DNA from 4 places in the Arthrobacter sp. FW306-1B-F12A genome. Region 4 is predicted to be linked to each of the others. Evidence: riboswitches for the same ligand, from Rfam matches in the RefSeq annotation. Region 4 holds a riboswitch; each other region holds the start of a gene.
The links. A riboswitch is a leader RNA that binds a small molecule or an ion and turns the genes downstream of it on or off. The one in region 4 is predicted to bind thiamine pyrophosphate.
Positions count from the first base shown of each region.

Region 1: linked by a shared signal. The riboswitch ahead of thiC (phosphomethylpyrimidine synthase ThiC) and the one ahead of AC3WJU_RS19470 (ECF transporter S component) in region 4 are both predicted to bind thiamine pyrophosphate.
Region 2: linked by a shared signal. The riboswitch ahead of thiO (glycine oxidase ThiO) and the one ahead of AC3WJU_RS19470 (ECF transporter S component) in region 4 are both predicted to bind thiamine pyrophosphate.
Region 3: linked by a shared signal. The riboswitch ahead of thiD (bifunctional hydroxymethylpyrimidine kinase/phosphomethylpyrimidine kinase) and the one ahead of AC3WJU_RS19470 (ECF transporter S component) in region 4 are both predicted to bind thiamine pyrophosphate.

Region 1 covers NZ_JBYSXD010000001.1:217,681-225,120, reverse strand. The annotation lists gene rpsP (30S ribosomal protein S16) at 1-408, opposite strand, end outside; gene AC3WJU_RS01070 (hypothetical protein) at 604-1,047, opposite strand; gene AC3WJU_RS01065 (VOC family protein) at 1,118-1,996, opposite strand; gene AC3WJU_RS01060 (amidohydrolase family protein) at 2,075-3,169, opposite strand; TPP riboswitch at 3,247-3,354, shown strand; gene thiC (phosphomethylpyrimidine synthase ThiC) at 3,350-5,179, shown strand; gene AC3WJU_RS01050 (alpha/beta hydrolase) at 5,180-5,929, opposite strand; gene ffh (signal recognition particle protein) at 6,033-7,440, opposite strand, start outside.
Region 2 covers NZ_JBYSXD010000016.1:28,668-36,107, forward strand. The annotation lists gene AC3WJU_RS10095 (DEAD/DEAH box helicase) at 1-1,506, opposite strand, end outside; gene AC3WJU_RS10100 (RNB domain-containing ribonuclease) at 1,795-3,309, opposite strand; gene thiE (thiamine phosphate synthase) at 3,347-4,036, opposite strand; TPP riboswitch at 4,063-4,182, shown strand; gene thiO (glycine oxidase ThiO) at 4,174-5,478, shown strand; gene thiS (sulfur carrier protein ThiS) at 5,475-5,711, shown strand; gene AC3WJU_RS10120 (thiazole synthase) at 5,715-6,521, shown strand; gene AC3WJU_RS10125 (4a-hydroxytetrahydrobiopterin dehydratase) at 6,584-6,916, shown strand; gene AC3WJU_RS10130 (hypothetical protein) at 6,948-7,250, opposite strand; gene AC3WJU_RS10135 (DUF3107 domain-containing protein) at 7,287-7,440, opposite strand, start outside.
Region 3 covers NZ_JBYSXD010000025.1:47,700-55,139, reverse strand. The annotation lists gene proB (glutamate 5-kinase) at 1-149, opposite strand, end outside; gene obgE (GTPase ObgE) at 139-1,728, opposite strand; gene rpmA (50S ribosomal protein L27) at 1,874-2,137, opposite strand; gene rplU (50S ribosomal protein L21) at 2,198-2,506, opposite strand; gene thiD (bifunctional hydroxymethylpyrimidine kinase/phosphomethylpyrimidine kinase) at 2,927-4,447, opposite strand; TPP riboswitch at 4,439-4,535, opposite strand; gene AC3WJU_RS13385 (Rne/Rng family ribonuclease) at 4,680-7,440, opposite strand, start outside.
Region 4 covers NZ_JBYSXD010000054.1:10,614-18,053, forward strand. The annotation lists gene AC3WJU_RS19430 (Na+/H+ antiporter subunit A) at 1-591, shown strand, start outside; gene AC3WJU_RS19435 (Na(+)/H(+) antiporter subunit C) at 588-1,043, shown strand; gene AC3WJU_RS19440 (Na+/H+ antiporter subunit D) at 1,040-2,629, shown strand; gene AC3WJU_RS19445 (Na+/H+ antiporter subunit E) at 2,626-3,192, shown strand; gene AC3WJU_RS19450 (MrpF/PhaF family protein) at 3,189-3,467, shown strand; gene mnhG (monovalent cation/H(+) antiporter subunit G) at 3,457-3,924, shown strand; gene AC3WJU_RS19460 (DUF4235 domain-containing protein) at 3,921-4,181, opposite strand; gene AC3WJU_RS19465 (NUDIX hydrolase) at 4,233-4,961, opposite strand; TPP riboswitch at 5,178-5,314, shown strand; gene AC3WJU_RS19470 (ECF transporter S component) at 5,389-6,018, shown strand; gene AC3WJU_RS19475 (ABC transporter ATP-binding protein) at 6,018-7,440, shown strand, end outside.

The sequences.
Region 1 (7,440 bases), on a different contig from region 4:
GGTCTCTGCTTCAGCGTCAGCGGGAGCTTCAGTTGCTTCCGACTGCTTGGCCTTCTTGGTGATGGCTTCCGGAATGATGACGGAACCCTTCTCCGGTGCAACGAAAGCAGGCTTGGCGACCTTGGTCTTCAGCGTGCCTTCCTGGCCCGTGAGGCCCTTGAACTTCTGCCAGTCACCGGTGATCTTGAGGATCGCGGCAACCTGCTCGGTCGGCTGGGCGCCGACGGACAGCCAGTACTGTGCACGCTCGGAGACAACCTCGATGTACGAGGGCTCTTCGGTGGGGTGGTACTTGCCGATTTCTTCAATCGCACGGCCATCGCGCTTGGCGCGGGAGTCCATGACGACGATGCGGTAGTACGGTGCGCGCATCTTACCGAAGCGCTTAAGGCGAATCTTTACGGCCACTTTTGTGGTCACTCCTGTTTCTGAAACGGGGTTGAGCCCGTCGTTCTGCACCCGTGGGGCGGGCCATACTTGAGGGTTCCAAGGACAAGATGCACACACGGAGAGAGGGGCCGCGCGGATCGAGTACCTGTCCATTGTGCCAGATGGCGGACAGTATTTCGAACACGCAGCCCGTGCGGCGGCTTTTCTGCGGGATTACTGCTCAGCGGACCAGACGTAGAGACCGCCCCGTTCGGCCTTTTCGACGTCGCTCGCGAGGGCCGCCAACTGCTGGACGTACAGGCGGGCCTGTTGGGCATCAAAGGGCATGTCCTCTTGGGCCGCCCAGCGTTCGGCGACGTCGTCGAGGACGTTCCCTTCGCCTTCGGTCTCGTAGCTAAGGAGCTCAGACAGGGCACGCACCATCGCTTCCGGGACGCCCAGCAAGGCGTCGCTGGTGACGTCCACCAAAGCAAGCTCATAGTCGGCCCCGCCTGCGTGCACGGCCGTGCCCGCGAGGTCGCCGAGTTGTTCTACTTCGAAATCGCTGATTCCCGGGATCCGTACCGCGGCGCCGGATACGTCGCTGCCCTTCTCCAGGGCAGCGGCCCTCTTGAGTGCTTCATCGTGGGTGGCAACAAAGATTTCAGCAAAGCCCATGGAAAGTACTCTCATTCAGTCGTGCCAACGGAGCTGCGGCGCAGCGGCCGAGATGCGCCACGCCGTCGGATCAAGCGTAGCGGACCGCGACCCGCAGACGGTTGCGCCACGGGTCCTCGAAGCGCAGCTCCTGGCCTGTGTGGTGCGAGGCGATGCCCGCTACCTTGAGGCGATCTGCGAGCGCGCCGACGTCGTCTCCTGACGGCACCTCGATGACAACCTCCCCGAGGCCGAGGGTGTCTTTGCGCGGACCTGCACCGCGGCTGTTCCACACGTTCATGGCCATGTGGTGGTGGTAGCCACCCGCGGAGACGAACAGGGCCTGCCCGTGCCAGCCGGCGGTCTGCTCGAAGCCCAGGGTGTCAACGTAGAAATCATGGGCGGTCCGCACGTCACCCACTTGGAGGTGGACGTGCCCGACGCCGGCGCCCGCCCCATGCTGGCCCGTCACGGCCGCTTCACTCAGGTACTGCTGGAGGTAGCGCTGCGGCGGGAGCGGCAAGCTGTCCATCACGACCGAGCTGCCGTTCCACTCCCAGCCTTCACGGGGCTTGTCGTAGTAGAGTTCGATGCCGTTGCCCTCCGGGTCGGTGAAGTAGAAGGCTTCGCTGACCAAGTGGTCGGCACTGCCGACGAAGGCGTGGGGTTCGTACTGCGCGGCGGAGGCAACAGTTGCGGCGAGCGAGGGCTGATCCTCGAAAAGCAGCGCCGTGTGGAAGAGTCCGGCCTCTCCGCGGCCCGGGATCTGGAGACCAGCGGCCGGCGCGAGGTGCACCAACGGCTTGCCTAGCCGGCCGAAGTAGAGCCCGCCGTCCTGTTCGGCGACAACGTCCAGCCCCAGCGCCCGCTGGTAGTAGTCGCCCATGAGCTTCATGTCCCCCACTTTGAGCATGACAGTGCCCATGGTGAGTTCGGCAGGAAGGAGATCCTGGCTGGATGTGATGGTCATGTGAAACTCCCGGCTTTTTGTGGCGCCGCCCTTCGGCAACCTCTATGTATCTAAATTACTTGAAGCTTCAATTTATTCCTAATGCCCGGCGCTTCCTGAAATGTGTCCCCTCAGAACGGTGCATCCGGGCTGCAGCACGATCTCTAGGGACGCTCGGGGATCCTTTGCGTAGAGCACGACGTCTGCGCTGGCGCCTTCGCTGATGCGGTCGGCACCCAACCACTCACGGGCGGACCAGCAGGCAGCATCGAGGGCGGCGGCCGCCGGAAGACCCGCCCGCTGGAGTTCCAGGATCTCCTCGCCGATCCGGCCGTGTTTGATGACGCTTCCGGCGTCGGTTCCGGCGTACACCCGCACTCCGGCGTCGAACGCCTCAAGGACCCGCTCATGCCTGCCCTCCCACAACGCGATCATGTGGGCGGCGTAGCGCGGAAATTTGGTTTCAGCCTGCTTCGCGATGTCCGGAAACGTCGCAATGTTGATGAGCGTGGGGACAATCGGCACATCCTGGTCCAGCAGCCGGGGAATGTGGTGGGGCAATAATCCGGTGGCGTGCTCGATGCAGTCGATCCCGGCGTCGAGCATGTCATCGATTGTCCCTTCGGCGAAGCAATGGGCGGTCACCCGCGCCCCCTCGTCGTGTGCGGCCGCGACGGCGTCCTTGACGACGGCGGCCGGAAAGGACGGGCCGAGATCCCCGGCGGAGCGGTCGATCCAGTCCCCCACGATCTTGACCCAGCCGTCTCCGGACCGCGCCTGCTTGCGGACTGCCTCCATCAGATCCTCCGGCTCCACCTCTTCGGCCAGCCCGGGGATGTACCGCCGTTGCCGCGCGATGTGCCTGCCCGCGCGGATGATCCTCGGCATGTCCGCCCGGCGTTGCAGCCAGCGCGTGTCGCTTGCGGATCCGGCATCGCGGATCAAGAGGGTCCCGGCATTCCGGTCCGCAGTCGCCTGCAGGCGGGCAGTCTCCTCGTCGACAGCTCCGCCCTTGCCCAAGCCAACGTGGCAATGCGCGTCGACCAGGCCGGGAAGCACCCAACCGTCCAGGACGACGTCGGGCTTCGCAAGGGGCCGGACGAAGGTCAGCCGTCCGTCGACCGACCAGAGGCCGCGCCGTTCCTCCTCCGGCCCGGTGAGGACGGCGCCGCTGAATTCGATGATTTCCGCCATGATTCCACCCTAGTTCCCGGGAGCTTCGCCGGCGCGGTCACATCTGTCACAAGCGCTGGCAGCTGTGGTAGCTTCGTCTACGACCACACGGGGGCCCTTGCAAGGGCTGAGATCGGGCTGATGCAGCCTGCGACCGTTGAACCTGTCCGGGTAATGCCGGCGAAGGAAGTGAGTAATCCTTTGAGCACCAAAGAAACACAGCTGAGCCCTACCCAAAAGGGATCGGACCACGATGTGACCCAATCCCTCAAGTCGCATTCCCTCGCGTTCCTGGAGGATGCCGACACGGGAATCCGGGTTCCAGTGACGGAAATCGCCCTCGAACCGTCCCCCAACGGCGAGGCCAACGCCCCGTTCCAGGTGTACCGGACCGCCGGACCCGGGAGTGATCCCGTAGTGGGCCTCGAACCGTTCCGCAGCGAGTGGATCGAAGCCCGCGGCGACACCGAGGCCTACAGCGGCCGCGAACGGAACCTGCTCGACGACGGCAAGTCTGCCGTCCGCCGCGGCGCCGCCTCCGCGGAGTGGAAGGGGGCTCAGCCGGTGCCCCGCCGCGCCGTCGACGGCAAGACCGTGACACAGATGCATTACGCGAAACAGGGCATCGTCACGCCCGAAATGCAGTTCGTGGCACTTCGCGAAAACTGCGATGTGGAACTCGTCCGCAGCGAGGTCGCTGCCGGCCGGGCCATCATCCCCAACAACATCAACCACCCCGAATCCGAACCGATGATCATCGGCAAGGCGTTCCTGGTGAAGATCAACGCCAATATCGGCAACTCGGCCGTCACCAGCTCCATCGCCGAAGAGGTCGACAAATTGCAGTGGGCAACGCAATGGGGCGCCGACACCGTCATGGACCTGTCCACGGGCGATGACATCCACACCACCCGCGAATGGATCATCCGTAACTCCCCCGTACCGATCGGCACCGTGCCCATCTACCAGGCCCTCGAGAAGGTCAACGGCGAAGCCAACAAGCTCACGTGGGAAATCTTCCGCGACACCGTCATTGAGCAGTGCGAGCAGGGCGTGGACTACATGACCATCCACGCCGGCGTGTTGCTGCGGTACGTGCCGCTCACCGCGAACCGCGTGACGGGCATCGTTTCCCGTGGCGGCTCCATCATGGCGGGCTGGTGCCTGGCCCACCACGAGGAAAACTTCCTCTACACCCACTTCGACGAGCTCTGCGAAATCTTCGCCAAGTACGACGTCGCGTTCTCGCTGGGTGATGGACTGCGCCCGGGCGCGACGGCGGACGCGAACGACGCCGCGCAGTTCGCCGAGCTGGACACCTTGGCCGAGCTCACGAAGCGCGCGTGGCAGTACGACGTGCAGGTCATGGTCGAAGGCCCCGGACACATCCCGTTCCACTTGGTGCGGGAGAACGTGGAGCGCCAGCAGGAGCTGTGTGACGGCGCGCCGTTCTACACGCTGGGCCCCCTTGTCACCGACGTCGCCCCGGGCTACGACCACATCACCTCCGCCATCGGCGCCACGGAGATCGCACGCTTCGGAACCGCGATGCTCTGCTACGTCACTCCGAAGGAACATCTGGGCCTGCCCAACAAGGACGACGTCAAGACCGGCGTGATCACGTACAAAATCGCCGCCCACGCCGCTGACCTGGCCAAGGGACACCCCGGCGCCCACGAACGCGACGATGCGCTGTCCAAGGCCCGCTTCGAGTTCCGCTGGCGTGACCAGTTCGCGCTGTCGTTGGATCCGGTCACGGCCGAATCCTTCCACGACGAGACACTCCCGGCAGAACCGGCCAAGACGGCGCACTTCTGCTCCATGTGCGGACCAAAATTCTGCTCCATGCGCATTAGCCAGGACATCCGCGACGAATACGGCTCGGCTGATTCACAAGCGGCCATCGCGGAAATGTATAGCGGCATGCGCGAAAAGAGCGAGGAGTTCCTGGCATCAGGGGGCAAGGTCTACTTGCCCGAGCTTGAGGTTCCCGCAGGAAAACGTGAGGCGGCGTCAGGAAACCTGAACTGATCAGGAAGCCTGGACTGATCCTGCGCGGCTGGCATCCGCGATGAAGGAGCGGATGATCCGGTCTCCTTCAACTGAGTCATGAGGCCGGTGTCCTCCAGCCGCAACGCGGTGGAGGGCGCCGGTTTCCTGCAAGTACCCGGCGATCTCTTCGTATAGGGGTTCCCAACCACCGGTCAGCACAAGCGTGGGAACTCCCGGCACAATGTGCAGGGGCGCTTCCCACGGCGGAGCCTGCAGCCGCAGGCGCCGCGCGGTTCGCCGGGCCTCCGGGGTGCTGAGGACAGCCGCCTCGGAAGAAAACGCCCTGCGGACGAATTCGCGTTGGTAATCGTCATCGCTGAGTTCGTGCCGGATCCGGAACAACGGCTCCATCAATGTCCGGTACGCCGCGGTGGCGGGTAGTTCGGCTGTCAATGAAAGACAAGCCGGTTCCACGAGCACGAGGGAGCGGACCAGGTCCGGCCGCTCCACCGCGGCCAACATGGCGGAAATCGCGCCTTGCGAGTGCGCGACCACATGGCCCCCACGCGCGGGGCCCGGGGCCGATGCGGCCTCCCGAGCTCCGAGGCACTCGAGGATAATCTCCACATCGGCTGCAACATCGGATTCCAAAGGCTCGGTCTGCGCATCAAAGCCGTGGCGTTTCAGGAACAGTGCATCGTACGCCAGCGCCATGCCATGCTGTTTCGGCCACGCCGCAGCGCCGAATGTGCCTGCTCCATGGACGAACACGACGCGCTGCTTTTGCATCCCCCCAGCCTATGGCACGGGGCTGACAACCCAACTCACTAGCAGTTGTTGTCGTTCTGAGGGGTCAAAACGACACCTACTGCTAGCCAGTTGGGTGGGACGGCTACTTGCCGAGGAACTTGTCGAAGCCCTTGGGCAGGTTCAGCTGTGAGGGGTCGAAGTCGCCGGAAGGCTGGCCGAATGCCGCGCCGGTGCGGACGGCGTTCGCCCGCTTGTTCTCGGCGTCGCGCAGTTCCTGGGCAGCCTTGGCGGGGTTTCCGGAACGGGCCTTCTTCTTGGGCGCATTCTTGCTTGCCTTGCGGGACCCGCCACCGAGGCCGGGCATGCCAGGCATCCCGGGCATGCCGCCGCCCTGGGCCAGCTTCTTCATCATCTTCTGGGCCTGCGCAAAACGCTCCAGGAGGCCGTTGACCTCGGAGACGTGCACACCGGAACCACGGGCGATGCGGGCCCGACGGGAGCCGTTGATGATCTTCGGAGCCAGACGCTCGTGCGGGGTCATGGAGCGGACAATCGCCTCCACGCGATCGATTTCCCGCTCGTCGAACTGCTCCAGCTGCTGGCGGATGTTCTGCGCACCCGGCATCATCATGAGCATTTTCTTCATGGAGCCCATGTTGCGGATCTGCTGCATCTGGGCGAGGAAGTCGTCCAGGGTGAAGTCTTCCTGGTCGGCGAACTTCTTCGCCATCCGGGCCGCTTCATCCTTGTCCCAGTTCTTCTCGGCCTGTTCGATCAGGGTGAGAACGTCACCCATGTCGAGGATGCGGGAAGCCATGCGGTCCGGGTGGAACAGTTCGAAGTCGTCCAGGCCTTCGCCGGTGGATGCGAACATGACCGGCTTGCCGGTGACGGACGCGACCGAGAGCGCGGCACCACCGCGGGCGTCGCCGTCGAGCTTCGACAGCACGACGCCGGTGAAGTTGACGCCTTCGTCGAAGGCAACTGCCGTGTTGACGGCGTCCTGGCCGATCATGGAGTCAATGACGAACAGCACTTCGTTCGGGATGATCGCCTGGCGGATACGGCGCGCCTGGTCCATCATTTCGGCGTCGACGCCGAGGCGTCCCGCGGTGTCCACGATCACGACGTCGTGCAGCTTCTGCCGGGCTTCGTCGACGCCGGCGCGTGCGACGGCGACGGGGTCGCCGGTGGGAACATCCAGATCCGAGGTGGTGCCGGGGTGCGGAGCGAACACAGGTACGCCGGCCCGTTCGCCGACAATCTGGAGCTGCGTAACGGCGTTTGGACGCTGGAGGTCGGCGGCAACGAGCACAGGGCTGTGGCCTTGCGCCTTGAGCCATTTGGCAAGCTTGCCCGCGAGGGTGGTCTTACCCGCACCCTGCAAGCCGGCGAGCATGATGATGGTGGGCCCGGTCTTCGCCAAGCGGATACGGCGGGTCTCGCCGCCGAGGATCTCCTGGAGTTCCTCATTGACGATCTTGACGATCTGCTGGCTCGGGTTCAGTGCCGCGGAAACCTCGGCGCCCAAGGCGCGTTCACGGATGCGG
Region 2 (7,440 bases), on a different contig from region 4:
GCGGCCGCCCTCACCGTCGCCGTCGCGGGCCGGGGCCTCGGCGGACTTGGGACCGCGGCGTGCACCGTCCCGGCCGCTGTCACGGCCGGAGCGCCCACGACCGGAATCGCCGCCGGAACGGGAGTTCTTCTTGCCGGTCTCGCCCAGGTCCTCCAGGACTTCGGCGTCGACGCCGGCAAGGGTGCGCTGGTTGCGGGGCAGGCGGCCCTTGGTGCCTTCCGGAATATCCAGGTCGGCGAACAAGTGCGGGGACGAAGAATACGTCTCCACGGGCTCGGGAGAGCTCAGGCCCAGGGCCTTGTTGATGAGGGCCCAGCGGGGGACGTCGTCCCAATCGACGAACGTTACCGCGGTGCCCTTGTTGCCGGCACGGCCGGTGCGGCCAACGCGGTGCAAATAGATCTTTTCGTCTTCGACACACTGGTAGTTGATGACGTGCGTGACGTCGTCCACGTCGATGCCACGGGCGGCGACGTCCGTGGCCACCAGGACGTCGACCTTGTTGTTGCGGAAGGCGCGCAGGGCCTGCTCGCGGGCACCCTGGCCGAGGTCGCCGTGGATGGCCGCGGCAGCGAAGCCGCGATCGACGAGCTCCTCGGCTACCTTGGCGGCGGTGCGCTTGGTCTTGGTGAAGATGATGGTCCGGCCGCGGCCGCGGGACTGCAGGATGCGGGCGACAACCTCGATCTTGTCCATGCTGTGGGCACGGTAGATGAGCTGGCGGATGTCGCGCTTGGTCAGGCCTTCGTCATTCGGGTCTGCGGCACGGATGTGCGTGGGCTGCGTCATGTAGCGGCGGGCCATGGCAATGACCGGTCCGGGCATGGTGGCCGAGAAGAGAAGCGTCTGGCGGACGGCGGGAGTGCCGGCAATCAAAGTCTCGACGTCCGGAAGGAAGCCGAGGTCAAGCATCTCGTCCGCTTCGTCGAGGATGACCATGCGAACGTTCTTGAGGTTCAGGTGCTTCTGCTTGTAGAGGTCGATCAAACGGCCGGGCGTGCCGACAACAACCTCGACGCCCTTCTGCAGGGCTTCGATCTGGGGCTCGTAAGCGCGGCCGCCATAGATGGTGGCGATACGGGCGTTGCGCTTCCGGGATGCCGTCTGGAGGTCATTGGCCACCTGGACCGCGAGTTCGCGGGTCGGAACAATCACGAGAGCCTGGGGTGCACCCGGGACAGCGAGCTTGTCGTGACCGGCGTCGCCCGGTCCGACGACGCGCTGCAGCGCAGGAATGCCGAAGCCGAGGGTCTTTCCGGTACCGGTCTTGGCCTGGCCGATGATGTCGTGACCGCCCAGGGCCACCGGCAGGGTCATGGCCTGGATGGGGAAGGGATGGGTGATTCCGGCGTCGGCGAGGGACTCGACGATGTCGGCGCGGACGTTGTAGTCGGCGAAGGACTTTTCCGCGATCTCGTGGGGTGTTTCGTCCGAGGAAATGGTTTCCTCGGGTTCGATCGTTTCGGTTCCGTCTGTCAGAACTTCATGGGTGTGCAATTCACTCACAGTGGAGTTTTCCTTATTCATTTGGGCTGCGCTGCGTGCTCAACGGTTGTGGCAGGGCCGTTCCGGAGCACGGACGGGCGCAAGCAAATCCAGTGGAAGCCGATCGCGGGCTATCTAAATACTGGCACTGGGGACCAGCTGGTGTATCTCAAGATCGCGTAGGGGCGGGCTTGTTGATGTCAAAAAATTAACTGAATCAACGACCGGGCATCCATTACTACTCACACAGTCTAGCGTCTGGGCGCAATAAACCCCGGATCTCGGCCGCGGTCCTGTGAACTGATTGCGCTACTGGAGCAGTTCGAAGGTGATTTGGCGGGTGGCAATGTCCGCGTCAAGCAGTTTCACGCGGACCTTCGTACCGGACTCCATTTCGCCATCGCAACGAGCGGTGACCGCCGGCTCGGCGATCTGGACGATGCCGGAGGGGCCGTGGGAGTTGCCGTTCCCATTCCCATTCCCGTTGTGGCCGTTGGTGCTGTTCCCGTTCCCGTTTCCGTTGTTCTTGGCAGGCTTCGATCCGGAAATCACCACGGCGTCGAATTCCTGTCCGACGTGGTTCACCAGGAGTGCGGCCTCCACCGTGTCCAAGGCGAGGCGCTCCATTTTGGCGGCAAGCTGGTCGGATGACGCCATGATCTCCGGCAGGCTCGGCAAAGCATCCCGGGCCCATGCAGGGATCTCCGTTCCGTTGCTCAGTGCTTCGCAGATGACCAGGACAAAACGATCGACCAGCCGGCGCAACGGCGCAGTGGTGTGGGCATATGGTGCGCCGATGGCTGACTGCATGACGCTGCCCGGTACTTCGCCGTCGAAAGGCGTGTAGCCGGCGCCCCGGAAAAGCAGCCCCGCGGAATGGAGAATGGCCAATTGCCGGGGGTCTTTGCCGTCGAGGCTCCGCAGGTACTCGCCGTAGCTGGTCCCCTCGGTCCAAGGCTTGCCGAGCGCCCCGGCCTGCCGTTTGAAATGGAGCAGCGAGCGCTCATCGGGAGCGGGCATGGTGCGCAGGATTCCAACCTTGCCGTCTAGCATCAGCTGGGCCGCCGCCATCCCGGTCATGAGCGAAATCTGGGCGTTCCAGTCCTCGACGGGCAGCGAGGGAGCTGCGACGATCCTGTACCCCCCGCCGTCGGGCAGTTGGACGATTTCTTGTTCAGGCATGTTCAGGCTCGCTCCGCCGCGGCGGCGTTCGAGTTCCACCCGTTTGAGCCCGACCTCCTTGAGCAACTGCAGGACGGGATCAGTTGTCCCGGAATCGATCGCGGACTGGACGCCCTTGTAGTTGAGCTTGGCGCGGCTGCGTACGCTTGCCCGGCGAACTGAGACGGTGCGGAACTCTGCTTCGGCATCGAGTTCGAAGTCCCACACGAACGCTCCGCAGTCCTGGCCCGCCAGCAGGCTTCCGGCGTGCTCGCTGATGATCTCGGGGTGCAGCGGTATGCGGCCGTCCGGCGCATAGTACGTCTGTCCCCGGTGGCGGGTCTCGGCGTCGAGCGCTCCTCCCGGTGGCACAAAGGAGGGCACATCGGAGATGGCGTAGAGAACCCTGTAACCATTCCCGGACCGCTCAATGAAGAGGGCCTGGTCGAGATCCGTGGAAGAGGCCGGGTCGATCGTGATGAACGGAACGCCCGTGAGGTCCTGCGCCGGCAGCCTGTGTCCTGAAACCGCGGCCTCCGCGTCGCGCAGTGCTTCAGCGGGATAACCCGCGGGCAGCTCGAGTTCGGTCCGAAGCGCCGCCAGTGCTTCCGCGAGCTGGTTCGACGTTTCAGAGACGTTCGGGGCTATGCGCTGATGTGACACGAAAGTCAGGGTAACTCCAAAATCTCCCGGCGTCTCGCTAGGCCGCCGCTGCGTCCAGTGCGGCCAGGAGTGCCTGGGCTGCCGCCGTCGGATCCCCGGCCTCGGTGATGGCGCGGACCACAACAATGCGGCTGGCGCCGGCCCTCACTACGTCTTCCACGTTGCTGAGATCGATGCCGCCGATCGCAAACCAAGGAAGCACTACGCCGCCGACGGTCTCTTCGTCTGCCTGCTTCACCGCATTGGCAGCGTACTTCACCAGATCGAGCCCGACGGCGGAGCGTCCAGGCTTGGTGGGCGTGGCCCACACAGGCCCGACGCAGAAGTAGTCCAAGCCGCTGCGGCCAGGCGACGCGGCGATGGCTGCGTCAATCTGCTCCGGCGTGTGCGTGGAGAGGCCGATGATGGTGGGGTCGTGGAGCAGCTTCCGGGCCGAGCGCAGCGAAATGTCCTTTTGGCCGATATGGAACACCGGTGCGCCGGCGAGGGACGCTACGTCCGCGCGGTCGTTGACTGCCCAGAGGCGCCCGTGACGGTGCGCCACGGATTGCAGGATCTCCAGGAGTTCCAGTTCCTCGGCCGCTTCAATGGTCTTGTCGCGCAGCTGGATGATGTCCACGCCGCCTTCGAATGCGGCATCGACAAACTGCTCAAAATCACCCTGTTGCTTGCGGGCGTCGGTGCAGAGGTACAGGCGGGCGGTGGTGTGGACATCGTGCGGGGTCATGGAAACAGAGTAGTTCCTCTAAACTGGGCAGGTACCGCGGGAGCCGCGGCGGCAGTCACAATCGCCGCGCGGCTGAGAGGGCTTCAGCGCCGACCGCTTGACCTGATCCGGCTAGTACCGGCGTAGGGAAGGACTCCATGGACGAAGTAAACACCCAGCACGGGCCCCTGCGTGCAGACGTGGCGGTGATCGGGGGCGGCGTCATTGGCCTGGGCATCGCGTGGGAAGCCCGAAGGTCGGGCCGCTCGGTTGCCCTGATCGATCCCGCGCCGGCCAGCGGCGCTACTTTCGCGGCGGCGGGGATGTTGGCACCAGTCAGTGAACTGCACTACCAGGAAGAGGACCTCCTGGAGCTCATGCTCGAATCGTCGGCGTTGTGGCCGGACTTCGAACACAATGTGACCGGCTCACGAACCGGACGCAGCACGGGTTACCGGACGACGCCGACCCTCGCCGTGGGTGCGGACGCAGCGGACCGCCGGGCGCTCGCCGATCTTCGGGACGTCCAGCTGGCCCATGGCCTGGTGGTGGAATCCGTGCCGTTGCGCGAAGCACGGGAGCGTGAGCCGCTCTTGAGCCCGCAGATTTCCTGTGCCTTCGACATCCCGGGCGACCACCAAGTGGATCCTCGCCGGCTTTCGGCCGCGATTCTAGGCGCTTTGGCAGACCACGAGCCAGGTAGCTCCAGTTGGATTCCGGGGGCCGAAGGCGGTTTCGCGGTCCGGGACATTGCGGCGGGCCTCCTGTGGGAGGACGGGCGCGCCGTCGGGGCCGTGCTCGGCTCAGGCATCGAAGTGCTTGCCACGGAAACGGTGGTAGCCAACGGACTCGATGCCGCCCGCGTGAAAGGACTGCCGGATGGATTGTCGCTCCCGTTGCGTCCCGTCTACGGCGACATACTGCGGCTGCGCGTCCCGGACCACCTGCAACCGCTGGTCACCGCCACGGTCCGGGGAATGGTGCGCGGAGTGCCCGTCTACATCGTTCCCCGCGATGACGGGACCGTCGTGATCGGCGCGACGCAACGTGAGGACGGATTGTCGTCGTCCGGGGGATCGGCCAACCCGGTGTCAGCCGGCGGCGTCTACCAATTGCTCCGCGACGCCCAGGTATTGGTTCCGGCCGTTGCCGAGCTGGAATTCGTTGAAGCAACTGCCCGGGCCCGTCCTGGCACCCCGGACAACGCACCGCTGCTGGGCCGCGTCGAAGGTCGGGAAGGAACCGTGCCCGGCCTCATCGTGGCCAGCGGCTTCTTCCGCCATGGCGTGCTCCTCACTCCGGCAGCGGCAAAAATCTGCGTTGGACTCATGGATGGCACCGCCGATTCCCGGTGGAACAAATTCCGCCCGGACCGCTTCTCCCGCCCGCTCTCAGCAGCAAGGGCTTCCGCAGACGGCCCATCGGCCGATACCTTAAATCCCCTTCTGAAGGACCACGCATGAACATCAAATTGAACGGCGCAGACCACACGCTGAGCGACGACGCTTCCGTCACCACCCTCGTCAGCCACATCACCGGACGCGTTGTGGATTCCAGCGGCCAAGCGGCCGACGGACGCAAGATCGGCGTCGCCGTCGCACGCAATTCCGAAGTGGTGCCGCGCAGCCAGTGGGCTGCTACCGCGCTCGCAGAGGGCGATGAACTCGAAATCGTTACCGCAGTACAGGGAGGCTGAACCATGACCACAGCAAGCACTCACGAAGCAGGCACCCGAACCGATGCCCTGGTGATCGACGGTGTTGAGTTCGGCTCGCGCCTCATCATGGGAACCGGCGGAGCTCCGAGCCTCGACGGCCTCGGGGCAGCCTTGCTGGCTTCCGGCACAGAACTCACTACCGTCGCAATGCGGCGGTACTCACCGACGGAAACCGGTTCGCTGTTCCAATTGCTCGTAGACCACGGCATCCGTGTCCTGCCCAACACCGCCGGCTGTTTTACCGCCAAGGATGCCGTCATGACAGCCGAGCTAGCCCGGGAGGCATTGGAAACGGATTGGGTGAAGCTCGAGGTCATCGCCGACGAACAGACGCTGCTGCCTGACGCCGTGGAGTTGGTGGATGCGACGGAGAAGCTGGTGGACCGCGGCTTCAAGGTCTTCGCCTACACCAACGACGACCCCGTACTTGCGCTTCGCCTGGAGAACCTCGGGGCAACTGCGGTGATGCCGTTGGGCGCGCCTATCGGCACCGGCCTGGGCATCCTGAATCCCCACAACATCGAGCTGATTGTGTCCCGCGCTTCGGTGCCGGTAGTGCTCGACGCCGGCATCGGCACCGCGTCCGACGCCGCACTGGCCATGGAGCTCGGCTGCGACGCCGTGCTGCTGGCCACCGCGGTGACCCGCGCGCAGAATCCGGTGCAGATGGGCGAGGCCTTCAAACACGCGGTCATCGCCGGTAGGCTGGCGAAGCAGGCGGGCCGCATCCCGCGCAGGGAACACGCCCTGGCCTCCTCGGCCATGGAAGGCCGGGCCGAGTTCCTCTAGCGGCCGACGCTGGCCGCTCCGGGGATTCCTGCGAAGATTCCGCGTCTGTGAAGGAGCCCCGAATGGCCGGCAAGGACGACATTCTTTCCAGGTCCACTATTGACGACGCCCTGGCGGAGCTGCCGGACTGGCGGTATCGCCAGGGCGCCCTCGTCACCGCCTACAAGTGCCCGACGTCGGCTGCCGCACTCGAGTTGATTGCCGCCGTCGGGCGCATTGCCGAACAGCAGAACCACCACCCGGACCTGGACTGGCGCTACAACCGGGTGTTCATCCGCTACACGTCCCACGATGCCGGGAGCGAGCTAACGCAGCGCGACGTCCGGGCGGCTAAGAGCGTCAGCGAAGCGGCCGCGGAAGCCGGGGCAGTTGCCAAACCGGAAGCCACGCCATGAGCCGGATCTGCAGATAGAGCCGCAGCGCTGGTTAGAGCCTCAGCGCCGCGGTCAGCTGGGCGGTGTCGTGCCGCTTCCGATGGCGGCCCAGGAAGTAGGACGCCACGGCGGCCGCCGCGGTCCCCAGAATGATGGGCAGGACCCACGGGATCCACGTCACGCCAGGCTGGTAGCCAAAGCCAAGTTGGATGAAGATCACCCAACTCAGCATGGCGACGGCGACCGAAACGCCGGCGGGCAGGGTGATTCCGTACGTTCCACGGTGTTTGTCAGTTCCCCAGACAATGAAGCCTGAAGCGATGGTGGCTAGCGCCACGATGACAAGTGAGAGCATGCGGACTCCTGGCTCGCTGGTGTTCTTGCCTGTTGCTTAGAGGGCGCCGAAGCCGACCCGGCGTACTTCCTCGGCGCCGATCTCCACGTATCCGAGGACATTGCCGGGAACGATGACCTGGCGGCCCTTTTCGTCGGTCAGGCGCAGGTCCGTGCCGTTGGCAATGGCCTCGCTCACGATCTTGGCAACA
Region 3 (7,440 bases), on a different contig from region 4:
AGCGCTTTCTCCGAGATGCCGCCTTTGATGCTGGTCAACGAGGACGAACCTACTTTGACCACAATCCGCTTGGCGCCGGCCAACGCCTGGCGTTCCGCGGCGTCGTCGCCTTCGGTGACTTCAGCGATGCGGGCCGTGCTAGTCGTCATTTCCGGCTTCCAGGCCGCTTTCCTTCAGGGGCTTGGGCAGACGGCGGCCGCTGACGGACTCGGTCCAGATGCCCGCCTTCCGCTCGGCTTCGAGCTCGGCACGTGCTGCAGCCTTGGCCTCGCGGCGCTCGAGCTGCTCGTCGCGCTTCTGCGAACGGGTGGGACGGTCGCCGATGTCGGCAACGCGAATGTCGGTTCCTCGAGGCGTCGCCAGGAGTTCGGCGCCCGCCATCATGGTGGGCTCCCAGTCGAACACCACGCCGTCTTCCTCGCCGATCACCACGGTGTCGCCCGGAACGGCACCCATCTTGAACAACTCGTTTTCGATGCCGAGCTTGGCCAGTCGATCGGCGAGGTAGCCAATCGCTTCTTCGTTGGTGAAATCGGTCTGCTTGACCCAGCGGACCGGCTTTTCCCCGAGCACGCGGAAGAGCGGTTCGAGGTTCTTCTCCTCGCGGCGGATCTTGAAGCCGGACTCGTTGACGGCCCGGGGGCGCAGGACAGGCGCTGCGACCTTGGGAGGCGCAATCGCAACGGCCTTGCGGGCGGCCATGACGATCTCGCCCATGGCGAAGCTCAATTGGCGCAGGCCTTCATGGCTCGTGGCAGAGACTTCGAAGACGCGGTAGCCGCGCTGTTCCAGTTCTGGGCGGACGAACTCGGCCATATCCCGACCGTCAGGCAAGTCCACCTTGTTCAGGACCACAAGCTTGGGGCGCTCGTTCAAGGGGACCACTTCGCCGTCAACGCCGGCGTAGCTCATGTCCACCGCGTACTTGTCCAGCTCTTGCTCGATGATCGCAAGATCGGTGAGCGGGTCCCTGTCCGCTTCCAAGGTTCCGCAGTCCAGCACGTGCACCAGCGCGGCGCAACGCTCTACATGGCGCAGGAAGTTGTGGCCGAGGCCCTTGCCCTCGCTGGCGCCCTCGATCAGCCCGGGAACGTCGGCGATGGTGAACCGGACGTCACCGGCCTGGACCACGCCAAGGTTGGGGATCAGGGTGGTAAACGGGTAGTCGGCGATCTTGGGCCGCGCCGCGGACATCGCCGCGACAAGGCTCGACTTGCCCGCGGAGGGGAAGCCAACCAGCGCGATGTCTGCGATGGACTTCAGTTCCAGGACGATGTCGCTGGACTCGCCTTCAATACCGAGGAGGGCGAAACCGGGTGCCCTGCGCTTCTGCGAAGACAACGAAGAGTTACCAAGGCCGCCCATGCCGCCTGCGGCGGCGACGAACTCGGTGCCTTCGCCGACGAGGTCAGCAAGGACGACGCCGTCCTTGGTCTTGACCACCGTGCCGTCCGGGACGGGAAGGACGAGGGTTTCACCGTTCTTGCCGCCCCGCCAGTCGCCCATGCCCGGGCCGCCGTTGGTTGCGTGGCGGTGCGGTGCGTGGTGGTAATCAAGCAGGGTGGTGGTTTGGGCATCGACGCGCAGGATGACGTCGCCGCCATTGCCGCCGTTGCCGCCGTCGGGTCCACCGAGGGGCTTGAACTTCTCGCGCTTAACAGAAACACAGCCGTGGCCGCCTGTTCCGCCGGATACGTGAAGTACTACCCGGTCTACGAAGGTCGCCACGTGTTTCTCCTCTATGTGGAAATTACTGCTTGAAGTGCGTGTTGCGCCGCTGTTGCGCGGCCGCCCGCCCTAGTAAATTCTAGTGCGGTTAAAAAGACAGATGGAGCGGGCCATACGGCCCGCTCCACCCGTTCAGAACGTGTTATTACTCTGCAGCTGCAGCAGCAACGATGTTCACTACGCGACGGCCACGGCGAGTACCGAACTCAACCGCGCCTGCCTGCAGGGCGAACAGGGTGTCGTCGCCACCGCGGCCGACACCGGCGCCCGGGTGGAAGTGGGTGCCACGCTGGCGGACGATGATCTCGCCTGCGGAAACGACCTGGCCACCGAAGCGCTTTACGCCGAGGTACTGGGCGTTGGAGTCACGACCGTTGCGAGTGGAGCTCGCGCCTTTTTTATGTGCCATTTGAAATGCCTGCCTTTAAATTCTGGGGAATCTGTTGAAAACCTGAACAGCAACCAGTGGTTACTTGATACCGGTGATCTTGATCTTGGTCAGTTCTTGACGGTGACCCTGGCGCTTCTTGTAGCCGGTCTTGTTCTTGAACTTCTGGATGACGATCTTCGGACCACGGAGGTCTTCGAGGATCTCAGCCGTAACCTTGACCTTGGCCAGATCCGCAGCTGCGGAGGTGACCTTGTCACCGTCCACCAGGAGCAGTGCGGGCAGCTCAAGGGTGCTGCCGGCTCCACCGGGGACGCGGTTCAGGGTTACGTAGTCTCCAACGGAAACCTTTTCTTGGCGGCCGCCTGCGCGGACAATCGCGTACACCACTTGGGCACTCACTTCTCTCGACGTTTATTACTAAATTTGCGTGCGGAACCCCGATCCAAAAACGGGCCTGGTTCACGCTGTGCCTCAACGCCGTGGACTCCGGTACGGAATCCATGAGTCATCCCTCGAATAGTTCTAAATGAAAGGTCAGTTCCAAATGAACGGTTTCTAGGGGCATAACCCAAGTGTTGGCGTAAGCACCGAAGATCTAGATTACGCTAGTTTCGCCTTCGGCTGCAAATGAGGCCAGGTCCGGAGGCTGCCACGTGATGGCTGCCACAGACTGGCTATGCCGCCATCCGGTACCGTGCCCGTCCACCTTACCCTGCCGGCCGTGAAAAGCTCGGATCCTCACGCCGACACGCTGCAACGCCTGCGGGGACAGGCCCCGTTCCGGTGCCTCCTCCCCGGAAGACCGGCTCAGCCGTGCAACCTTGGAGCATCGAAGAACGCCGTTTCATAGCGGCAGGATTGGGCAAACGCCTCCATCATCGCTGTGCACTCCGCGGGCGACGCAACCTGCGCGGCGGCATCCGTGATGTCGATCGCCTTGCGGGTGGCCTCCGCGAACGCCTCGTCCGCGTAGGTGCGCAGCCAATCCGCATAGGGGTGCTCGTCCGATGCTCCGGCCTCGACAAACCCATGGTGGAGCCGCTGTCCCACCTCGGCGTACAACCAGTAGCAAGGCAACACGGCAGCAACCAGCACCGCATAGCTTCCCGACGCCGATGCCGCCAGCAAGTGGTCCACGTAGGCCTTGGTGACCGGGCCCAGCTCTCCGCTCACCTGGCGTCCACTGAGCCAATTCCGGTGCAGCTCGGATTCGACTTCAAGGCACATCTGCGAGCCGCGGGCCCAGAACAGCTGTTCGGTTTCACTCGGAGCGAGGGCGCTTGCCCGTGCCAGGACCCTGGAATAGCCGTTGAGATAGATGGCATCCTGGGACAGGTAGTAGCTGAACTGCGCTTCGCTGAGACCACCGGATTGCAAGTGCTGGATGAAGTCCAAGCCATAAATGGCTGCCAGTTCCGTTTGGGCGGCGTCCCACATCCGGACGGCGAAGTCCCCCGGTTGAAGGGCCTGCTGGAGCGCGTGGAAATGATGGATCGGCCCGTTGCCCTTCCCTACTTCCAGCACCCCGGACCGGGTCAGCGCCTCCTGGAGCCAGGGCTTGACGACACGCAAAGCAGACTCCCAATCGCCGAGCCGCGCCTTGGCCGTCGCCATCGCCGACGACAGGGAACATCCCGTCCCATGGCTATTGCGGGTCTCCACCCGTTGGCCGGCGAATTCCACCACGTCCTGGCTCAGGACTCCCCCGGTATTGACCAGGGCATCGGGGCAGCCGGCTCCCTGCAGATGGCCCCCCTTCACCAGGACGGTGTTTCCGCAGCTAGCGGCCAGGCGCTTGCCTTGCTCCAACGCCGATGCCCAATCAGTGGCAACAGGCTCGCCAAGCAGCATGGCCAATTCCGGAAGGTTGGGGGTCACCAGGTCTGCGAGGGGCAGCAGTTCCCGCAGTGCGGTTTCAGCGGACTCCGCGAGGAGCCTGTCGCCACTGGTCGCGATCATCACTGGATCCAGGACGACGACGGCGGGGCGCGCCTCGCCGAGCCAGCGGCGGACTTCGTGGATGACCGCCGCGTCCCCGAGCATGCCGATCTTGACGGCATCAACCGTGATGTCGTCGCTAATGGCGTCCAATTGCTGGCGCAGGAACTCCACGGGAGGCACATGGACGCCAGTGACGCCCTGTGTGTTTTGTACAGTGAGCGCCGTGATGACGGCCATGCCGTAGCCGCCGTTGGCCGCAATGCTCTTCAGGTCTGCCTGGATCCCGGCACCACCTGAGGGGTCCGAGCCGGCGATGCTGAGGACCCTGGGGATGGGGCGCTGGATGGCCTTGAGCGGGTAGACAGATGATTGCGCCGAAACAGTCATGCGAGACATCCCTTCGCCGGTGCTAACCGGACAGGTTCAACGGGTCTGGTCTCAGCCGGCTCGGTGCGCGGCACCCCGTGTCAGTCCCCTAGCTTAACCCTGATCACGCCTCGCCCGCTGAAATCGCCCATTGCAACCGGACTGCCAGGGTCGGCGGATTGGCCCACAACGCCGAAACCCCGGCGGTTTCCACAGGAGCGGAAACGGCCGGGGCTTAGGCACGGTACTGCGTTCAGAGTTCGGACTTCGGCACACCGACGCCGAGGATGATCGGTTCCGCTGCCGCCGTCGGCTTCGTCGGGGCGGCGTCTGCCGCCTTGGCCTCGTGCGCGGCCCCACCGGAAGCAGCCGCGGCAACCTCGTGGTGCTCCACGTTGGTGGCGTTGGCGGCACCCTGGGCCCGGCTGGCGCTACGGTTGCGTCGGCCTCGGCGTCCACGCGAACCCGAGTCCGGGGATTCACCGCTTGCAACGGCTGCGGGGGCCCCTGCGGGGGTTTCCTTGGCTGACGTTGACGTCGTGGCGGTGTCCGGAGCTTCTCCGAGGCCTGCGAATGCCTGTGCCAATAGGTCCAGGCTCATGGCAGGTGTGCCACTTGCAGCCTCCTCTTCGTGGTGGACGAAAGGCAACGCAACTTCCTCGCCGCCGAATCGCAGCACAGGCTTCGAACGTTCCTCGCCACTCGAAGCAGCGGCCGGAGCCTGGACCGGGGCCGCTGGGGCCTGGACCGGGGCTACTTCCGCTGCGTGCCCGTCGGCGAGCAATTCCGCCGCGTGGTGGAGCTCGTCGTCGTGCAGGTGGGCAGCGTGGGCTGCAGCCGCGATGGTGGCAAGGGCTGCGCGGGTGGCTGCCTGCCGGTTCGGGTCGGTGGATTCCACAGTGTGGACCGGCACCGAAGGGGTGACGGGCAGTTCAGTGGTCCCCGGCCCCGTGCCGCGGCCGCGGCGACGCTTGCGCTGCTCGGGGCGGACGGCTGGCTGTGACTCCGTGCGCGGGTGGTGGTGTTCAGCTGCCACCACGTTGGCCCGACGGTGCTCCACGGGCTCGTCGTGCGTGACGATTCCGCGCCCTGCGCACGTCTCGCACTGCTCGCCGAAGACCTCCAGCAGGCCGGTGCCCATGCGCTTGCGGGTCATCTGGACCAATCCAAGCGAGGTCACCTCGGCGACCTGGTGCTTGGTACGGTCCCGGCCGAGGCACTCGACCAGGCGGCGCAACACGAGATCGCGGTTGGATTCCAGGACCATGTCGATGAAGTCGATGACGATGATTCCACCGATGTCGCGCAAGCGGAGCTGGCGGACCACTTCCTCGGCAGCCTCAAGGTTGTTCTTGGTGACGGTCTCCTCGAGGTTGCCGCCGCTGCCGGTGAACTTCCCGGTGTTGACGTCGACAACCGTCATGGCCTCCGTGCGGTCGATCACGAGCGAACCACCGGAGGGCAGGAAGACCTTGCGCTCCAAGGCCTTGTGGATCTGTTCGTCCACACGCCATGCCGAGAAAATGTCCTGATCCGAGGTCCACTTCTCGAGGCGTCCCACCAGGTCCGGCGCCACGTACGTGACGTAGGCCTCGATGGTGTCCCAGGCTTCATCGCCGGAGACGATGAGCTTGGAGAAGTCCTCGTTGAAGACGTCACGGACAACCTTGATGGTGAGGTCCGGTTCGCCGTACAGCAGTTCCGGAGCCAGGATCTTGGTGGACGTGGACTGGCTTTCGATGCCTTCCCACTGGGCCCGCAAGCGGTTGATATCGTGCGTCAGCTCTTCCTCGGAAGCACCCTCGGCGGCGGTGCGGACAATAACGCCCGCGTTCTCCGGGAGGCGGTCCTTGAGGATTTTCTTCAGGCGATTGCGCTCGACGTCGGGCAGCTTGCGGGAAATTCCCGTCATTGACCCGCCCGGTACGTACACAAGGTAGCGGCCGGGAAGTGAAATCTGGCTCGTCAGGCGTGCGCCCTTGTGGCCCACCGGGTCCTTGGTGACCTGGACCAGCACGGAGTCGCCTGACTTCAGGGCGTTCTCGATGCGGCGCGGTTTGCCTTCCAGGGTGACGGCATCCCAGTTGACTTCACCGGCGTACAGCACGGCGTTGCGGCCGCGTCCGATGTCTACGAACGCGGCTTCCATCGACGGCAGCACGTTCTGGACCTTGCCCAGGTAGACGTTGCCGATGAGGGAATCCTGCTGTGTCTTGGACACGAAGTGCTCCGCGAGCACGCCGTCTTCGAGGACACCGATCTGGATCCTGTCGTCGCGCTGGCGAACGATCATCTGGCGGTCGACGGACTCACGGCGAGCCAGGAATTCGGCCTCGGTGATGACCTGGCGGCGGCGGCCGGTCTCGCGGGATTCACGGCGGCGCTGCTTCTTTGCTTCAAGGCGGGTGGAGCCCTTGACGCTCGTGACTCGGTCGGAGCCGCTGGTGGACTCAACGTGCGCGCGGGGAGCGCGGACGCGGGTCACCGTGTTGGGGGGATCGTCGTCTCCGCCGCCCGTCAGTTCCAGGTCCTGATCGCCGCGACGACGGCGCCGGCGACGGCGGGAGGTCACGCCTTCTTCGAGGGCCTCCTCGGTACCGGCTTCTGCCTCGTCCTCGGATTCCGCAGAGGTTTCTTCTCCCGCGTCATCACGCTCGGTGCCCCGGCGTCCGCGACGGCCACGGCTGCGACGCCGACGGCGGCTGCCGGCTTCGTCCAGTTCGTTCTCCTCGGAACCTTCCTCAGCTTCGGCCCGCGGTTCCTCGTCGACGACGGCCGGACGGACAACGGCGCTCAAGTCAGGTGCCTGGAAGATCATGGACGTGACGGAGGCAGGTTCCAGGAACAGCGACGCGATCGGACTTGCGGCTTCGGCGTCGACGGCCGGCTCCCCGGTGGTTTCCTCGGGCGCGGGCTCCTCGGCCGGCGGCTCCACAGTGGTTTCCCCGGGCGACGCAACGTCGGCAGCCGGTGTTTCAACCGGGGCTTCTTCGGCAACGGGCTCGGCGCTCTTT
Region 4 (7,440 bases):
GACCCCTGGCTCGTGGCCGGCCGAACCCTTGCACCGGAACGGCGTTCCATCATCTTCGAAGTGGTCACGCGGCTGATTTTCCACTCGATGATCGTTTTCTCCGTGTACCTGTTGTTGGCGGGACACAATCTTCCGGGTGGCGGCTTCGCCGGCGGACTCACGGCCGGGCTTGCCCTGACCATCCGTTACTTGGCCGGCGGACGGTTCGAGTTGCGGGAAGCCGCACCGATCAGCGCCGGCATGCTGCTGGGAACCGGCCTTGCGACGGCGGCCGCAGCGGGCTTCGTACCGTTGCTTCTGGGCGGCCAGGTGTTCCAAAGCGCCATCATCGAGTTCTGGCTACCGTTGTTCGGGGACATCAAGTTCGTGACCTCCACGATCTTCGACATCGGCGTGTACCTCGTGGTCGTAGGCCTGGCCCTGGACGTGCTGCGGAGCCTGGGAGCCGAGATCGACGAACACTTCGAAGAGACCGCCAGCGGAGACGTCCGGGATTCAGGGGATGCCCGATTGGAAGTTCCCACCTCCGCACCAACGGCCGCAACCACGGCGCAGTCGGCAACAACCTCGCTCGGGAAGGGGACCCCATGAGCGTCAACTTGACCTTGTTGATCGTCATGGGAGTGCTCTACGCCTGTGGGATCTATTTGATCCTGGAACGCAGCTTGACCCGCGTTCTCCTGGGGCTCATGCTCCTGGCAAACGCCACCAACCTGCTGATCCTCGCGACGGGTGGCTATGCCGGACTTGCCCCGCTGTTCAACAAATCGACGGATCCGCGCGACTACAACGATCCTTTGCCGCAAGCGTTGATCCTGACGTCGATCGTGATTTCCTTCGCGGTGACGGCATTCATGCTCGGCATCATCTACCGGACCTGGGCATTGGCACGGCAGGACGACATCCAGGACGACGCCGAAGACAGGCGCGTCGCGAAGACACCCAGCTTTGACGCCGAAGACGACTCGGTGGTTCCCGAGGAAACTTCCGAATTCCCGGTTACGGCAGTCACCGAAGCAGCCAAGGAAGGAGGCCCCCTGTGAACATCGCCAGCCTGGCGCCGCTCGCCGTCGTACTTCCCATCCTCGGTGCCGCACTGACGTTCGCCCTGAACAGGAACCCGCTGGCCCAACGCGCGGTCAGCATCGCTTTGTTGTCCCTCACGTTGCTCCTGGAATGCTGGCTCCTTGCCTCGGTATGGACCACAGGCACAGCATCCGTCACCTTGGGCGGCTGGCAGCCGCCGTTTGGCGTGGTGATGGTGGTGGACCAGTTCTCCTCGCTCATGTTGGTGGTCTCCTCCGTCATCAGCCTCGCGGTGCTGATCTACGCCACCGGCCAGGGCATGGCCGACGGCGACCGTGAGGCACCGGTGTCGATCTTCCACCCGACCTACCTGATCCTGGTGGCCGGTGTCTCGAACGCCTTCCTCACCGGTGATCTCTTCAACCTGTACGTCGGCTTCGAGATCCTGCTGACGGCGAGCTACGTGCTCATGACACTGGGCGGTACCGGTCCGCGCATCCGCGCAGGGGTCACCTACGTGGTGGTTTCCGTCGTGTCATCGGTGTTGTTCCTGATCGCCATTGCGATGATCTACGGAGCCACCGGAACCATCACCATGGCGGATCTCGCCATCAAGCTGGCCGAATTAGATCCGGGCACCAGGAACCTGCTCCACGTCATGCTGCTCGTGGCCTTCGGCATCAAGGCCGCCGTGTTCCCGCTGTCCTTCTGGCTGCCTGACTCGTACCCGACCGCACCGGCACCGGTCACTGCCGTGTTCGCCGGTCTGCTCACCAAGGTGGGCGTCTACGCCATGGTCCGCACGGAGACCCTGCTCTTCCCGGGCGATACCTTGAACACCCCGTTGATGGTGGTTGCGCTCCTCACCATGCTCGTGGGCATTCTCGGTGCCATAGCCCAGAGCGACATCAAACGATTACTCTCCTTCACCTTGGTCAGCCACATCGGCTACATGGTGTTCGGGCTTGCCATGTCTTCCGTAGCCGGGCTTGCTGCCGCCGTCTTCTATGTGGCCCACCACATCACTGTCCAAACGAGCCTGTTCCTGGTGACCGGCTTGATCGAGCGCCGCGGTGGGAGCTCGTCGGTGGATAGGCTGGGTGGGCTCGCAAAGCTGTCTCCACTCCTCGCGCTCTTGTTCTTCATTCCGGCCATGAACCTCGCGGGAATCCCGCCCTTCTCCGGGTTCCTGGGGAAGCTCGGACTCCTGCAGGCAGGCATCGCCCTCGGGACACCACTGGCCATTACCTTGGTGGTGGGCGGGGTGGTCACGAGCCTCTTGACCTTGCTGGCCATTGCCCGCGTCTGGAACCGCGCATTCTGGCGGAAGCCCGAGGACGCTGACTACCCGGCCGCCGTCCTCAAGGACACGGCGGCCGTCGGCCTGCTTCCGAGGACCATGGTGGGGCCGACCGCTGCGTTGGTGGTCTTTGGCGTGGCGCTGACAGTCTTCGCCGGTCCGCTGTTCCAATTGGCCGGCAACTCCGCGGAACAGATGCTGGACCGAACGGCGTATATCCATTCCGTGCTCGGCGAGAATGCCAAAGTCCCGGGCATCGCTGCGCCGGGTGCGTCGACCCCACTGCAGGGGGTTGGCAAGTGAGCCGCAAGCGGATTTCGTTCCGCACCGAGTTGCCCCTGCTGGTCTGGCTGGTGGTCGTGTGGGGTGCGCTCTGGCGGGACTTCAGCCCCGGCAACCTGGTATTCGGTGCGCTGATCGCCGTAGTGGTAGCCAGGGTCTTCTACTTGCCTCCAGTGGAGCTCAGCGGACGATTCAACGTGCTGCGCGCCATTCCTTTCGCCGTCGAGTTCCTTGGCAAAGTGGTGGCCGCGAGCTTCCAGGTCATGTACCTCGCGGTCTTCCGCGGGCCCTTGGTAACCAACGCCGTCGTCGCTGTTCCCCTCCGTAGCCATTCCGACCTCATGGTGACCGCAACAGGGCACGTGATTTCGCTGATTCCGGGTTCCTTGGTGGTGGAGGTGGACCGCTCGACGTCCACGCTCTATATCCATGGGCTCAATGTCCGCAACGATGTGGACACCGCCAAGCTGCGCAAGGAAGTCCAGGACACGGAGGCCTCGCTGATCCGGATCATGGGTACCCAGGCGGAAATGGACGCACTCCAGGCCGAAGGCTGGCCTGCAACGAGGGGAGCTCGCTCGTGAAAGACATCGTGCTGATCGTCACGGCGGTGATCCTTAGCCTCGCCGCCGCCGGCGCGATCTACAGGATCGCCGTCGGGCCGTCCCTGCTGGACCGGGTGCTCGCCTCGGACGTGCTGCTCGCCATACTGGGTGCTGCGCTGGCCATCGACATGGCCGTCAACAGGCACCTCAACAACCTCGTGCTGCTCGTCGCGCTGACGCTGATCGGTTTCATCGGATCGGTGACGGTGGCGCGCTTCGTGGCCGACCGGAGAGGACAGGTCAATGACTCCTGACGCCACCGGAGCGGATGCCGTCATCGATGCCGTCACCGCGGTGCTGCTGATCGTCGGTGCGGTGATGTCATTGGGCGCGGCGATCGGCCTGTTGCGCTTCCCGGACCTGATGAGCCGCATGCACGCAGCTACCAAGCCGCAAGTGCTCGGGCTGTTCCTCGTCTTGGCGGCCATCGGGCTGCAGATGCGCGAATGGTGGGTGTGGCCGATCCTGGCCGTCGCTTGGATCTTCCAATTGCTGACGGTGCCGGTGTCCGCACACATGGTGGGCCGCGCAGGCTACCGGACCAAGCACCTGCACCCCGAGTTGCTGAGCATCGACGAACTCGAGGCCGTGGTGCTGCGGGCCGCCGGTCAACGGGCAGCGGAGAAAGCCCAAGCCGACCCGACAACTCCCCACACCGGGAACGGCGGGAGCCCAGGCCCTCACGGCGCCAACGGCGGGCCGTCAGCCTAGACGATGTCCTGCGTCTTCGAGAAACGCGAGATGGCGCGCTGGGTACTGCGGCTTGCGAAAACCTGGATGACGGCGCTGACAGTCGCCGAAATCAGGGCGAAGGTCAGTGCAGAGCGCAGGCTTGCCTCCATGTCATCGTGACCCTTGGGAGGTTTCTTGCCGGTGGACTTTTCCCACAGCGCATTGACGAGCTTGGTGCCGACAAAGCCAGCGCCGATGCTCACGCCGGTGCCGAGCAGTTTGATGAGGAGGTTCATTCCGGGACTCCTTGCGGGTGGAAACAGGACCGTCCCCAGCCTAACCCCACTTCAGGGCAGTTCCGGAGCAACGGATGGAGCTTGGCGCCTCTGCCGGAAGAACTCCTCCAAGGCCCCGGGCTTTGGACGGACAGGCACGATGTCGCGGCCCTCGGCCAGTATCGCTTCCACTGTGCCGAGGGCAAGGAGCTCATCCAGCAGCGCAAGCGTGGGCGGCATGAGCTTGAGTGTTCCGGCGTCTTCGGCGTCCAGGATTCCGCGGACGGGCATCCACAAGGACGACGATGCTTCCGTGGTCTGGTGCCTTGGCTCGGCACCGGAAACCGGGCAGGCAAGGTAGAAGTACGTGTCGAAGCGCTTGGGCTGGTCCTGCGGAGTGACCCAGTTGGCCCACGGGCGGAGGGTGGCGGCGTCAAGCTTCAGCCCGGCCTCTTCGAACACCTCACGCTGCGCGGCCGCCAGCACCCGGCCGGCGTTGAACCTGGCGGAGGCAGGCTCGACGGCGATCCTGCTCCGGTGCCATGCAGCGGCGTGCTGCTCGACGACGTCGTCCGCGAAGTCCCAGCCGGAGCTGTCCACCTGGTCCACCCGGCCCCCGGGGAAGACCACCATGCCCGCGGCGAAATCCATCGTGGAAACCCGGTGCTGGACGAACACCTCCAAAGCCTGCGCCGCACCTTGAGAGCCCCCGGGAACCGCGGCATCCCGGACCAGGATCACGCTTGCGGCGAGCCTCGGTTCCGCCACCGTGGTGCTGTTCGCTTCGCCATTGCCTGCCAAGACCGCTCCTTTGCCCGCTCTGCCGCGTCACATTCTGCTGGATCATTGTCCCAGTTTCTGCGGCCGCCCGCGCCATTCCGGGCCGGCCTGCGCTCACCCGGCGAGTGATCCAGCAGAATCCGTCGTCCCCGCGTGTTTGTGACCGTTCCGCGGACGCCAACACAGCGCCCGCAACCCCGCCAAGGTGTAAACTGAACCACGCCCAAAAGGGTGGATTGATAACGACAGGGGAGCGCCGCCGTCGGGCACGCAGCAATGCGGCACGGAGGACGGGCGCTGAGAGTGCGGACAGCCGCAGACCCTCGAACCTGATCCGGCTAGTACCGGCGCAAGGGAGTCGAGTTCTCATAGTGTCCGGACCGGCGCGGCGGAAGCCGCTCGCAGGCAACCGGGAACACTTTCCCCTCCTGTTCCTCAGGAGGACAAAATGACTGGTATTTCTGCAAGGCCGGGCCTCACCAAGCCTGGTTACAACTGGCGCGTCGTGGACATCGTCGTGGCGGCACTCATCTCGATCGCCGGTGGCGTGATCTTCTGGGCATGGGACCAGATGGCTTTGGTTGCAACACCTATGTCCGCCGGCTACCCGCCCCTGAGCGGCCTGATCGCCGGCGGCTGGATGATTCCGGCAGTCTTGGGCATGCTCATCGTCCGCAAGCCCGGTGCGGCAATTTTCTGCGAAACAGTGGCCGCCACGAGTGAGCTCATCATGGGTTCCCAGTACGGCACCACGGTGCTGATCTCGGGCCTGCTCCAGGGCCTCGGTGCGGAACTCATTTTCCTGGCCTTCATGTACAAGAAGTTCAACCTGCCGGTGTCCCTGCTGGCCGGTGCCGGTGCGGGCCTGTTCTGCGGCCTGAACGACTCCTTCCTGCCGTGGGGCTGGAACATCGCCTACGAACCGGTCGACAAGCTCGCGTACATCGTGTTCTGCACGATCTCCGGGGCCGTCATTGCCGGTGCCCTGTCCTGGATCGCTACCCGCGGCCTGGCCAGGACCGGTGTCCTGAGCGCGTTCGCGTCACGCAAGGCCGCCTCGGAGCCCGTCTTTTCCTGATGCCCAGTCCTGATTCCGGCACCTCTGCCGTGGTGCGACCCGCCGCCATTTCCGCGCAGGGCTGGGGCTGGCGGCACGCCGGCCGCACCACGCAGGCCATCCACGCCCTGGACCTGGACATCCGTCCGGGCGAGCGCGTCCTGCTGCTTGGCCCCTCGGGCGCAGGCAAGTCGACGTTCCTCCATGCCCTGGCGGGCGTGCTGGGCGAGGAAGGCGACGACGCCGACGAGACCGGCTCGTTGCTGGTTGACGGCGTTTCCCCGAAGGCCCAGCGGGGCCGTGCCGGACTCATGCAACAGGACCCCGAAACCCAGGTGGTGCTTTCCCGCCTGGGCGACGACGTCGCGTTCGGCGCCGAGAACCTTTGCGTGCCGCGGGACGAGATTTGGAAGCGGGTCCATGAAGCGCTCGACGACGTCGGGCTGCTGCGGAGGGCCGGTGGCAGTGCCAGCGGCAACTTTTCGCTCGACCACCCGACGTCGGCCCTCTCGGGCGGGCAGAAACAGCGCCTTGCGCTCGCCGGCATACTGGCAATGCGGCCCGGCTTGATCCTCCTGGACGAGCCGACCGCCAACCTTGACCCGGCCGGCGTCTTGGAAGTGCGCGATGCCGTGGGCCGCTGCCTGGACAAGACCGGCGCCACCTTGGTGGTGGTGGAACACCGGGTATCGGTCTGGAAAGACCTCGTGGACCGGATTGTGGTGCTTCAGCCGGGCAGTTCCTCCTCCGCGGGAGGTTCGACGCCGGCGGTGCTTCTGGACGGCGACCCGGACACGGTTCTGGCGCAAGCAAGGGACATGCTCACTGCTGCGGGCGTCTGGGTGCCTGGTTACGTGCCGGCCACCCGCCCACGTTCGGGAACAGGCGCCGGACCGGCGGCCGACTCCGGGGCGGGGAGCTCCCGGAATGGGGGCGAGTTGCTGCTCGCCACCCAGGAGCTTGCGGTGTCCCGCGAACGGACACGGCGCCGGGGGTTCAAAACGATCGCCCCGCGTCCTGTGCAGTCCGGACTCGACGCCGAAGTGTTTGCCGGGCGGGCACTGACCATCACCGGTCCCAATGGCGCCGGAAAATCGACCTTCGCTTTGACCCTCGCGGGGCTGTTGGCGCCGATATCCGGGGCGGTGACTGCCGCCGTCGGGCTCAGCGACGGCGCGGGCCCCGACCCGTTCAAGTGGAAGGCCCAGCAGCTGATCTCCCGCATCGGGACTGTGTTCCAAGAGCCCGAGCACCAGTTCGTCACCGGCCGCGTCCTCGATGAGCTCATGTTCGGCCCCAAGCATCTTGGCCATGGCGAGGAACGGGTGGACGAGTTGCTGGAACGGCTGCGCTTGGGGCATCTCGTGGACGCCAATCCGTACACGCTCTCCGGGGGCGAAAAACGGCGGCTATCCGTGGCGACGGTGCTCGCCGCGCACCCCC